3 regions of the Amycolatopsis sp. NPDC001319 genome follow, and region 1 is predicted to be linked to each of the others. Evidence: riboswitches for the same ligand, from Rfam matches in the RefSeq annotation. Region 1 holds a riboswitch; each other region holds the start of a gene.
The links. Region 1 has a riboswitch for cobalamin ahead of ACFY1H_RS03750 (hypothetical protein). Riboswitches for the same ligand answer to the same signal wherever they lie in the genome.
Positions count from the first base shown of each region.

Region 2: another riboswitch for cobalamin. It lies ahead of metE (5-methyltetrahydropteroyltriglutamate--homocysteine S-methyltransferase); the one in region 1 lies ahead of ACFY1H_RS03750 (hypothetical protein).
Region 3: another riboswitch for cobalamin. It lies ahead of ACFY1H_RS32180 ((2Fe-2S)-binding protein); the one in region 1 lies ahead of ACFY1H_RS03750 (hypothetical protein).

Region 1 covers NZ_JBIAWY010000001.1:782,489-785,755, forward strand. Annotated here, with positions in the region: gene ACFY1H_RS03740 (VanZ family protein) at 1-651, opposite strand, end outside; gene ACFY1H_RS03745 (Gfo/Idh/MocA family oxidoreductase) at 910-1,806, opposite strand; cobalamin riboswitch at 1,850-1,985, shown strand; gene ACFY1H_RS03750 (hypothetical protein) at 1,999-2,646, shown strand; gene ACFY1H_RS03755 (CbiQ family ECF transporter T component) at 2,636-3,267, shown strand, end outside.
Region 2 covers NZ_JBIAWY010000008.1:116,507-119,773, reverse strand. Annotated here, with positions in the region: gene ACFY1H_RS29360 (ribonucleotide-diphosphate reductase subunit beta) at 1-968, shown strand, start outside; cobalamin riboswitch at 1,070-1,280, shown strand; gene metE (5-methyltetrahydropteroyltriglutamate--homocysteine S-methyltransferase) at 1,380-3,267, shown strand, end outside.
Region 3 covers NZ_JBIAWY010000009.1:241,219-244,485, reverse strand. Annotated here, with positions in the region: gene ACFY1H_RS32190 (cupin domain-containing protein) at 1-48, shown strand, start outside; gene ACFY1H_RS32185 (hypothetical protein) at 19-516, opposite strand; gene ACFY1H_RS32180 ((2Fe-2S)-binding protein) at 520-1,176, opposite strand; cobalamin riboswitch at 1,271-1,392, opposite strand; gene ACFY1H_RS32175 (APC family permease) at 1,419-3,267, opposite strand, start outside.

The DNA of each region.
Region 1 (3,267 bases):
TTCCGGGTGCCCGATCCCGGCGTAGCGCGTGTCCCACACCGACCGCGGCACGCGCAGGCGGACGGGCGCGTTGCAGACGGTCCGCCGCACCTGCTGCGGGATCGCGACCACGGGCACCACGTCGAAGTAGCGCCAGCCGCGGCGGGTCAGGGCGGCGCCCAGCGTGGCGCCGATGGTGTTGAGCAGCACGTCGTCGGTCGAGGTCACGCGGCCGCTCTGAATGAGGAACTGCGTGGCCTCCACCAGCACGGACGCGCTCAGGGCGGTGAGCGCGATCCGGCTGAGCGACCGCAGCCGGCGCAGGCGCAGCGGCACGAGCGCGCCCAGCGGGCTCAGGAGGAGCAGATTGCCGACGACCTGCCAGAGCGATCCGTCGTCGGACAGCGCGGCGGAGAGGTCGGCGCCGGGCACCAGGTCGAGGGTGCTCCCCGAAGCGGTGCCGACGGGCATGATGACCAGGCAGAGCACGAGCGCGCCGAGCGTCACCGCCGTCACGTCGACGGCCGCGGTCGCCGACGCGTGGCCGAGGCTGATGTCGCTGCTTCTTCGCCGCCTCCGCGCGGCGAGCAAGGGCCAGCAAAGCAGCGCGTATGGCAACGCGATGGCCGTGATCGGGATGATCCCCCAGAAAGCGCGCAGCAAGGCACCCATGCGCTTCCCTTCTCGAACCCCTATGAACTGCTTCTTCCCGCCCTCCCAAGATCAACCTTCGCATTGCCGGTTCGAGTCGGCATGCTCAGCGGGCCGCACTATTCGGTGATCTTTCCGGTGGCGCGAAACGGCTTCCCGTGGTTCGGTCGAGGCGCGGACCGTCCATAGTGGATGCTGTGGACAACCCTGTGGAAGGATTGCGCCGACTTGGCGGAAAGCCTTGGTTCACAACGGAAACCAAGGGTTTGAGCCTGTGTACTACCCGGCGAGCTCGCGCGCCTTCTCGATGAGCGCGGACAGGTGCAGGCCACGGTGGACGTCGCACGGGTGCGTGGTCGTGCCACTCGCGACCATGGCCGCGAAGTCGTCCAGCAGAGCCGTGTAGGCCTCCCCGGCGGTGCCTGGTTTGCGGCCGAGTGTCCGGTAGCCGTGCTCGCCGTAGACCGCGACCTCGACCACGGTCGGCTGAACCGGGAGCCGCAGCGACAGCGTCGCGGTGCTCGTCGCGCCGCCCTCGTGGGCGAACATCAGCTGCCACAGGTCGTCGGGGCCGCGGTGGGCCGCGAGCACGTCGGTGATGCGGCCGAGGGCGGCGTCGAGCAGGTCGAACGCGTGCGGGCCGATGTCGGCGAGCGCGCCGCCGGACGCGTCGAGCCGCCACGCCGACGTCGAGTACTGCCCGCCGAGCAGTGCGCCCGAAAGCCAGCGCGCGCCACCGCCGCGCCAGCCGCCCGAGGCAGCGAGGCCGTCGAGCCATTCGCGCGTCTGCTGGGAGAACCGCAGCGTGAGCATCACGAGCGACGCGACGCCGGCCTTGTCCACGGCGTCGGCCAGCCGCTGCGCGCTCGCCAGGTCGGCGGCGATGGGCTTCTCGAGGATCAGGTGCTTGCCGGCCTCGGCCGCGCGCGTCGCGATCTCCGCCTGCACGGCGGGCGGCACGGCGAAGGCTAGGGCGTCGACCAGGGAGAACAGCTCGTCGAGGTCGTCGGTGCCGACCGCGTCGTGGGCCTCGGCCAGCGGGCGGGCGCTGGTGACGCGGCGCGCCCACACGGCGGTGAGCTCGGTGCCGGGGTGTTCGGCCAGTCCCGGCGCGTGCACCGTGGTCGCCCAGGGACCGGTTCCGACGAGGCCGATGCGCAGCTGTCCGACGTCCACGCCCGGAAGTGTAGGTGTGTCCGGCGCCGCTTCCGGCGGGTACCTCCGGTGGGTTAACGTCGGTCAGCTGTACACCACGATCGGGGGAAGCCGGTGGGAATCCGGCGCTGACCCGCAACCGTGAGCGGCCGCCCGCGCGGCCGTGAGCCGGATCGCCCGCCGTGGTCCGACTCGATGCGAGGTTCATCAACGATGCGGTTGTTCCCTGCAGTCCGGCTCCTGGCCGTGGCCGCGCTCCTGGTCACCGCCGGCCTGTCCGGCGCGAGTCCCGCCACCGCGACCGTGCCCGGGAAGGGCACCGCGGGCTACTGTCCCGACGCCACCGGCGTGACGGTGGTGGTCGACTTCCAGGACCTCGGTGGCGACACCCTGATCCGCTGCGCGCCCGGGCCGCAGGCCGACGGGGTGGCGGCCATGCAGAACGCGGGCCTCGACATCGCGGGCGTCGGCAAGTACGGCCTGGCGCTGATCTGCAAGATCGAGGGCAAACCGGTCGACCAGTCGTGCTCGGGGATGCCGCCGGAGAGCGCGTCGTGGAGCTTCTGGACGGCGACCGACGGCGGCAAGTGGGCTTCGAGCCAGGTCGGGGTGCAGGGCTGGAAGCCGCCGGCGGGGAGCTTCGAGGGCTGGTCGTTCGCGCACAACAAGTCCTTCCAGGACTACCCGCCGCCGCGGGTGGCGCCGGTGCGGAAGGCCAACGCGGCGGTGCCCGCGGCCGCGTCGACGGAATCCGGCGGCAGCGGCTTCCCGTGGAGCCTGGTGATCGGGCTCGTCGTGATCGTGGTGCTGGTCGTCGCCGGAGTGGTCGTCGGGCTGCGGCGCAGGCGTGCTGCCCGGTAACGCGCGGGCTCTGCACCCGGGTGCGTGGTGGGTGTGGGCGCTCGCGCTCGCCGTCGCCGCGAGCCGCACCACCAACCCGTTGCTGCTCGCGCTGGTGATCGCCGTGGCCGGGTTCGTGGTGGTGAACCGCCGGGGCGACGCGCCGTGGGCGCTGGCTTTTCGCGTGTACGCGCTGGTCGCGGCCGTGATCGTGGTGTCGCGCGTGCTGTTCCGCATCCTCATCGGCGGCGAGGACGGCGGCCACGTGCTGTTCACGCTGCCGACGATCCCATTGCCCGCCGCGGCCGCCGGGATCGAGCTGCTGGGGCCCACTTCGGCCGAGGAGCTGCTCGGCGGCTTCTACGACGGCCTGCGGCTGGCCACGATCGTGCTCTGCGTGGGCGCCGCCAACGCGCTGGCCAACCCGAAACGCCTGCTCAAGGCCGTGCCCGGTGCGTTGGCCGAGGTGAGCACGGCGGTCACGGTGGCGCTTTCGGTGGCCCCGCAGCTGGTGGAGAGCGTGCAGCGGGTGCGGCGCGCGCGCCGGCTGCGCGCGGCGCGTGGACGGGGGCTGAGGTTCGTGAAGGGGGTTTTCGTGCCGGTGCTGGCGGACGCGCTGGACCGCTCGCTCCTGCTCGCGGC
Region 2 (3,267 bases), on a different contig from region 1:
TGAACCAGCTGCTGCCCATGAAGTACCGCTGGGCGTGGGACAAGTACCTCGCCGCGTGCAACAACCACTGGATGCCGACCGAGGTCGCCATGCAGGCCGACATCGCGCTGTGGAAGTCGCCCGACGGCCTGACCGAGGACGAGCGCCAGATGCTCAAGCGCAACCTCGGCTTCTTCGCCACGGCGGAGTCCTTGGTGGCCAACAACATCGTGCTCGCGGTGTACCGCCAGATCACCAACCCCGAGTGTCGCCAGTACCTGCTGCGCCAGGCGTTCGAGGAGGCCGTGCACACGCACACCTTCCAGTACATCTGCGAAAGCCTCGGCCTGGTCGAGGGCGAGCTGTTCAACATGTACCGCGAGGTGCCGTCCATCTCCGAGAAGGACGCGTGGGCGCTGAAGTACACGCAGAACCTCGAGAACCCGGACTTCGAGACCGGCACGCCGGAGGCCGACCAGGCGTTCCTGCGCGACCTCGTGGCGTTCTACGTGATCTTCGAGGGCATGTGGTTCTACACCGGCTTCGCGCAGATCCTCTCGCTCGGCCGCCGCAACAAGATGGTCGGCATCGCCGAGCAGTACCAGTACATCCTGCGCGACGAGTCGATCCACCTGAACTTCGGCATCGACTGCATCAACCAGATCAAGATCGAGAACCCGCACCTGTGGACGGAAGAGTTCCAGGCGGAGATCCGGCAGATGCTGACCGACGCGTGCGAGCTGGAGGTCCGCTACGCGCGTGACACCATGCCGCGCGGCATGCTCGGCCTTTCGGCGCAGCTGTGCGAGCAGTACATGCACTTCATCACCGACCGGCGCGCCCAGCAGATCGGCCTCGCGCCGATCTTCGGGGAGACGGAGAACCCGTTCCCGTGGATGTCGGAGGCGATGGACCTGAAGAAGGAGAAGAACTTCTTCGAGACCCGCGTGATCGAGTACCAGTCCGGCGGCGCGCTGGACTGGGACTGATCGGCTGCAGGACTGATCCCGGTCTCCGGGATCACAGCGGACGTCGTGCCACCCGGTGCCGCGACCCGCTAGGCTCGGCCACGCCACTGGTTCGCCAGGGCGTGGCCGGGCTTTTTTCGTGCGGCCACACCCTGGCGAGGCAACAGGGAACCCGGTGTGAGTCCGGGACTGCCCCGCAGCGGTGAGTGGGAACGAAAGCCGTCACCACGATTTCGTGGTCAAGCACTGGGCGCGAGCCCGGGAAGCGACGGTGAGTAGGCGCGAGCTCGGCGCCCACGAGTCCGAAGACCTGCCCGTGGTACGTGCGCCGACGGCGTGCGTGAGTCCGGGCCCCGTGGGAGCAGGCCTGACCGAAGACGCGGTTCTCGCGTGCCCGGGCTCGCCTCGAACGAGCTCGCGAGGAGAGAGCCTGTGACCACCATCGGCACCACGATCCTGGGGTACCCGCGCATCGGGCCGGCCCGGGAACTGAAGCGCGCCCTGGAACGCTACTGGGCGGGCACCACCGGCGAGGCGGAACTGCTCGCCACCGGCCGCGAACTGCGCGGGCGGACCTGGTCGCGGCTGCGCGAAGCGGGCCTGGAATCGGTCCCCTCGAACACGTCTTCCCACTACGACCAGGTGCTCGACACCGCCGAGCTGTTCGGCGCGCTGCCGGCGCGCTTCACCCGCCTCGGCCTCTCGCCGCTCGATACGTACTTCGCGGCCGCGCGCGGCGTGCAGGACGAGCCGGCGCTCGAGATGACGAAGTGGTTCGACACCAACTACCACTACCTCGTGCCCGAACTGGGTCCCGACTCGCGCTTCGCGTTGTCGGGCACGAAGCCGCTCGACGAGGTGCGCGAGGCCCGGGAGCTGGGCATCGAGACGCGGCCGGTGTTCGTCGGCCCGGTCACGTTCCTGTTGCTGGCCAAGGCGACGCGGCCGGGGTTCGAGCCGCTGGAGCTGCTCGACGAGCTCCTGCCCGCGTACGCGGCGCTGCTGTGCGCGCTGAAGGCCGAGGGCGTCGAGTGGGTGCAGCTCGACGAGCCGGCGTTCGCCGGCGACCGCACCACGAAGGAACTCAACGCGCTGACCCGCGCGTACCACGTGCTGGCCAAGGCCGAAGACCGGCCGAAGCTGCTCGTCGCCGGGTACTTCGGCGGGCTCGGTCGCGGGCTGGGCGTGCTGGCCCGCTCCCCCATCGACGCGCTGGCCGTGGACCTCGTCACCGAGGAGTCCTTTGTGGACGCCGTGGCGGCGGAAGGCGCCTTGCGCGACAAGGAGGTGCTCGCCGGTGTCGTCGACGGGCGCAACGTGTGGCGCACGGACCCGGACCGTGCGCTCGAACGTGCCGCCCGGCTGGCCGGCACCGCGCGGCACGTCAGCGTGTCGACGTCGTGCTCGCTGCTGCACGTGCCCCACGACGTCGAGGCCGAGAACCTCGACCCACGGCTGAAGAGCTGGCTCGCGTTCGCCGACCAGAAGGTCGCCGAGGTCGTACTGCTCGGGCGGGCGCTGCGCGGCGATCAGGTGGACCTGTCTGCGGCGCGCGCGGCCGTCGCGGACCGCGCGACGAACCCGGTGGACGCGGCCGTGCGCGAGCGCCTGGCGGCACTGAAGCCCGAGGACGCCGTGCGTGCGCCGTATGAGCAACGGGCGGCCCTGCAACAGGAATCCCTCGGCCTGCCGCCGTTGCCGACCACCACGATCGGCTCGTTCCCGCAGACCACCGACGTCCGCAAGGCGCGCGCCGCGTACCGCGCGGGCACGCTCGAGGAAGCCGCGTACGTGGCCGAGATGCACGCCGAGATCGACCGCGTGGTGCGGCTGCAGGAGGAGCTGGGCCTCGACGTGCTCGTGCACGGCGAGCCCGAGCGCCACGACATGGTGCAGTACTTCGCCGAGCAGCTCGCCGGGTTCGCCTCGACCGAGCACGGCTGGGTGCAGTCCTACGGCTCGCGCTGCGTCCGCCCGCCGATCCTCCACGGCGACGTCTCGCGACCGCGGCCGATGACCGTGCCGTGGGCGCGGTACGCGCAGAGCCGCACGGCCAAGCCGATCAAGGGCATGCTCACCGGCCCGGTCACGATCCTCGCGTGGTCGTTCGTGCGCGACGACCAGCCGCTCGCCGACACCGCGCTGCAGGTCGCGTTCGCGATCCGCGACGAGGTGGCCGACCTCGAAGCCGCGGGCGTGCGCGTGATCCAGGTCGACGAGCCGGCGCTGCGGGAGCTGCTGCCGCTGCGCGCGGCCGGGCACTCGGCCTACTTCGGCTGGGCGGTGCGCGCGTTCCGCGTCGCGACGGCCGGGGTCGCCG
Region 3 (3,267 bases), on a different contig from region 1:
CTGGCCGAGCTCGACTGGTCACGGGTGCGGATCGGCGAACCACACTGACAACGCGAACGCGGTGGGTCCCGCCGCGCTGTTGACCACGAGTGCGATGGCGGCGAACAGCCGCTCGTTCTCGGCGCGCAGGTAGAGGTAATCGGCGGTGCTGACCAAGAAATCGCCGTGACGGGTGACCATGAGGTAGCCGTGAGGAGTGACCTCGGGTACACCGTAGGGCACTCGCGGCGCGGCGAGCACGGCGACGACGGCACCACCGGCGATCGCGGCCAGAGCTCCCCACCGCAGCAGGGCGGGGAGCTTCCGCCAGAGGTGGCGGGCCATCGTCGAGGCGGGCACCTCCGGACGGTTGAGCGCGAGTTTCGCGGCGGCGATCCCGACCACCACGAAGATCCCGGCAACGGCCGCGAACAACACCTGCTGCGGCAGGTGCGGCGCTCCGGGCGTCAGCGAATCGACGACACCGACGACAGAGGCGACCGCCGCGAGGCCGCACCACAGCGCGATCACCCGCACGGGTCAGCCCAGGACACAGTCGCCGCATTTCGGGCCGTCGTGGTTCGGCGCGGCGCGGTAGATGAGGCAGCAGCTGCGGCGGCGGAAGCGGCCGTCCTCGTGGGTGGCGGTGTCGGCGAGGACCGGCAGGACTTCCAGGCGGTCGCGGAAGCGGTGGATGTCGTCCGTCCACGCGGGACGCTCTCGGCGGAGCATCGTGACGGCGCCGTTGAGGGCGGAGGCGACGTTGCCGCGGCGGATGGTCGCCGAGAGCGAGAACCCGGCGAGAGCCTGGTCCAGCCGGCGCAACGGTCCACTCAGGACCCGGTGGGCGAAGAGCGCGACCACGTCGTCGTCCACAGCATCGGTTTCGGGCAGCGAAAGCGGAACCGCGCCGCCGGTCGTCGGCTGCCACCAAGCGGTGGAGAAGTCGGGGACGACGCCGGCGCCCACGGCGAGTGCGAGGGCGGGCGACAGGAGGCGCGCCGCGAGGCCCAGGTGGGTCACGGAAGCGGCGACCCGGAGCTCCACGTCGCCACCCCCGGCGGCGAGCACGGCGCGGACCTGCGTCACGCGCTCGCGCAGCACGGGTCCGTCGTCGAGGACTTCGGAGAGCGGACGCCACGGCGCGGCGGGCTCGTCGCCCGCGGCGTGCGTGTCGAAAGCGAAGAACGGGTTCACACCGCGACGGCGACCGACAGGCAGGTGGAGGCCGACGGGCAGGAGGTGTTCAGCCTGGCCATGTCCGGTTCTCCTTCGGGATGACGCGTCCCTTGCCGGTGGAACAGGTGACGGCCCCTCGACCTGACTCGCCCACCGGGTACACGATGGGCTCACAGTGGCGCGACCGTGCCGGACTCTCACCGGCTTCTCGAAGCCGTCACGCGGCCAGAACGGTACGGCGGCGTCGGCGGGACCGTCAATCACCTGGCACCGCGGCGGACTTCGGTTCGTCCCTCGTTGCCCGGTTCGGGCCGCTGCCCGAGACGGAAACGCATCCGGCAGACCACCGCGTCGGAGCGGCGGCGCAGGGCGCGGGCGAGCACGGCGCCGCGGCGGTTCTGCAGGATGCGCTGCCACGGGTGGTCCGGCTCGACTTCCGCGATGAGGACGAAGACGTGGCAGCCGGAGTGGCCGCGCAGGTGCTCGACGAGGGGCTCGCCCAGCCGCCGGCGTTCGTCGTACAGCTGCACGAGCGGCACGCCGGGGTGCCAGAGGTCCCAGGACGCCACGAACTCCCGCGCCGCGGCCTCCTCGCCCGGGTGGGTCACGTGGACGGCTTCGACGCGCTCGCCCAGCGAAAGGGCGGCGGCGAGCGCGTCGCGCGTCAGGCGGGACACCGTGTGCACGGGCACGACGACCAGTGACCGGTTCGGCCGCGGCGGGGGCGGGGTGCGCCCGAGCCCGAGCCGGTCGCCGATGCGACGGTAACTGCGGTGCACCCACTCCATGCCCGCGACGAGCAGCGGCAGCGCGACGACGATGAGCCAGCCGCCTTCGCCGAACTTCGTCGCGGTGACCACGATCGCGGCGATGCCGGTGAGCAGCGCGCCGAACCCGTTGAGGACGGCTTTGCCGCGCCAGCGTGGCGGGCGAATGCGCAACCAGTGCCGCACCATGCCGATCTGCGAGAGGGTGAAGCCGACGAAGACGCCGATCGCGAACAGCGGGACGAGGGTGTTCGTGTCGCCGTTCGCGACGACGAGCAGCAGCGCCGAGGTGATCGCCAGGAAGCCGACGCCGTAGCGGTAGACCTGGCGTTCGGCGCGCAGCGCGAAGACGTGGGGCAGGTTGTTGTGCTTCGCGAGCAGCTGGGCCAGCACCGGCAGCCCGCCGAACGACGTGTTGGCGGCCAACGCGAGCAACACCACGGTGGAGAACTGCACCAGGTAGAACCCGAACCCGTTGCCGAGCGACGCGGTGGTGACCTGCGAGAGCACGGTGACGCCGTCGACGGGGTGGATGGCGAACTTCCCGATCAGCACCGCGATCCCGATGAGCATGACGGCCAGCAGCACGCCGAGCGCGATCTCGGCCCGCTGGGCCCGGCGCACCCGCGGCCGGCGGAACGACGGCACGGCGTTGGCGATCGCCTCCACGCCGGTGAGCGCGGCGCAGCCGTTGGCGAACGCCTTGAGCAGCAACAGGATCCCGACGGTCTGCAGGCTGACCCCGGGCGCCGGCGCGGCGACGGCCGCGGCGGGCCCCGTGCGGACCAGGCCGACCACGACGACCGTGAGGATCGACCCGACGAACATCGCCGTGGGCACGATGAACGCTCGCGCGCTCTCCGCGATTCCGCGCAGGTTCACGCCCGTCACCAGCGCCAGCACCCCGAGGCACAGCCACAGCGTGTAGGGCAGCAGCGCGGGCACGGCGGACGTCAGGGCCGCCACGCCGGCGGCCACGGACACCGCGACGTTGAGCACGTAGTCGACGATCAGCGACGCGGCCGCGACCAGCGACGCGCGGCGGCCGAGGTGGACCCGGCTCACGCCGTACGCGCCGCCGCCGTCCGGGAACGCGGCGATCACCTGCCGGTACGACAGCGTCAGGACCCCGAGCAGCAGCGCGATCGCGAGCGTGACCGGCAGCGTGAACCCCAGCCCGCTCCCGCCCGCGACGGCCAGCACGATCACGATCGCTTCGGGGCCGTACGCCACCGACGCCATCGCGTCCAGGGACAGGGCGGCCAGCCCGCCGACGACGGAAAGCCGGTGCCTCTCACCACCACTTTCGGCGGCGTCGCCGGTCTCGCTGCTGTCGCTGGCG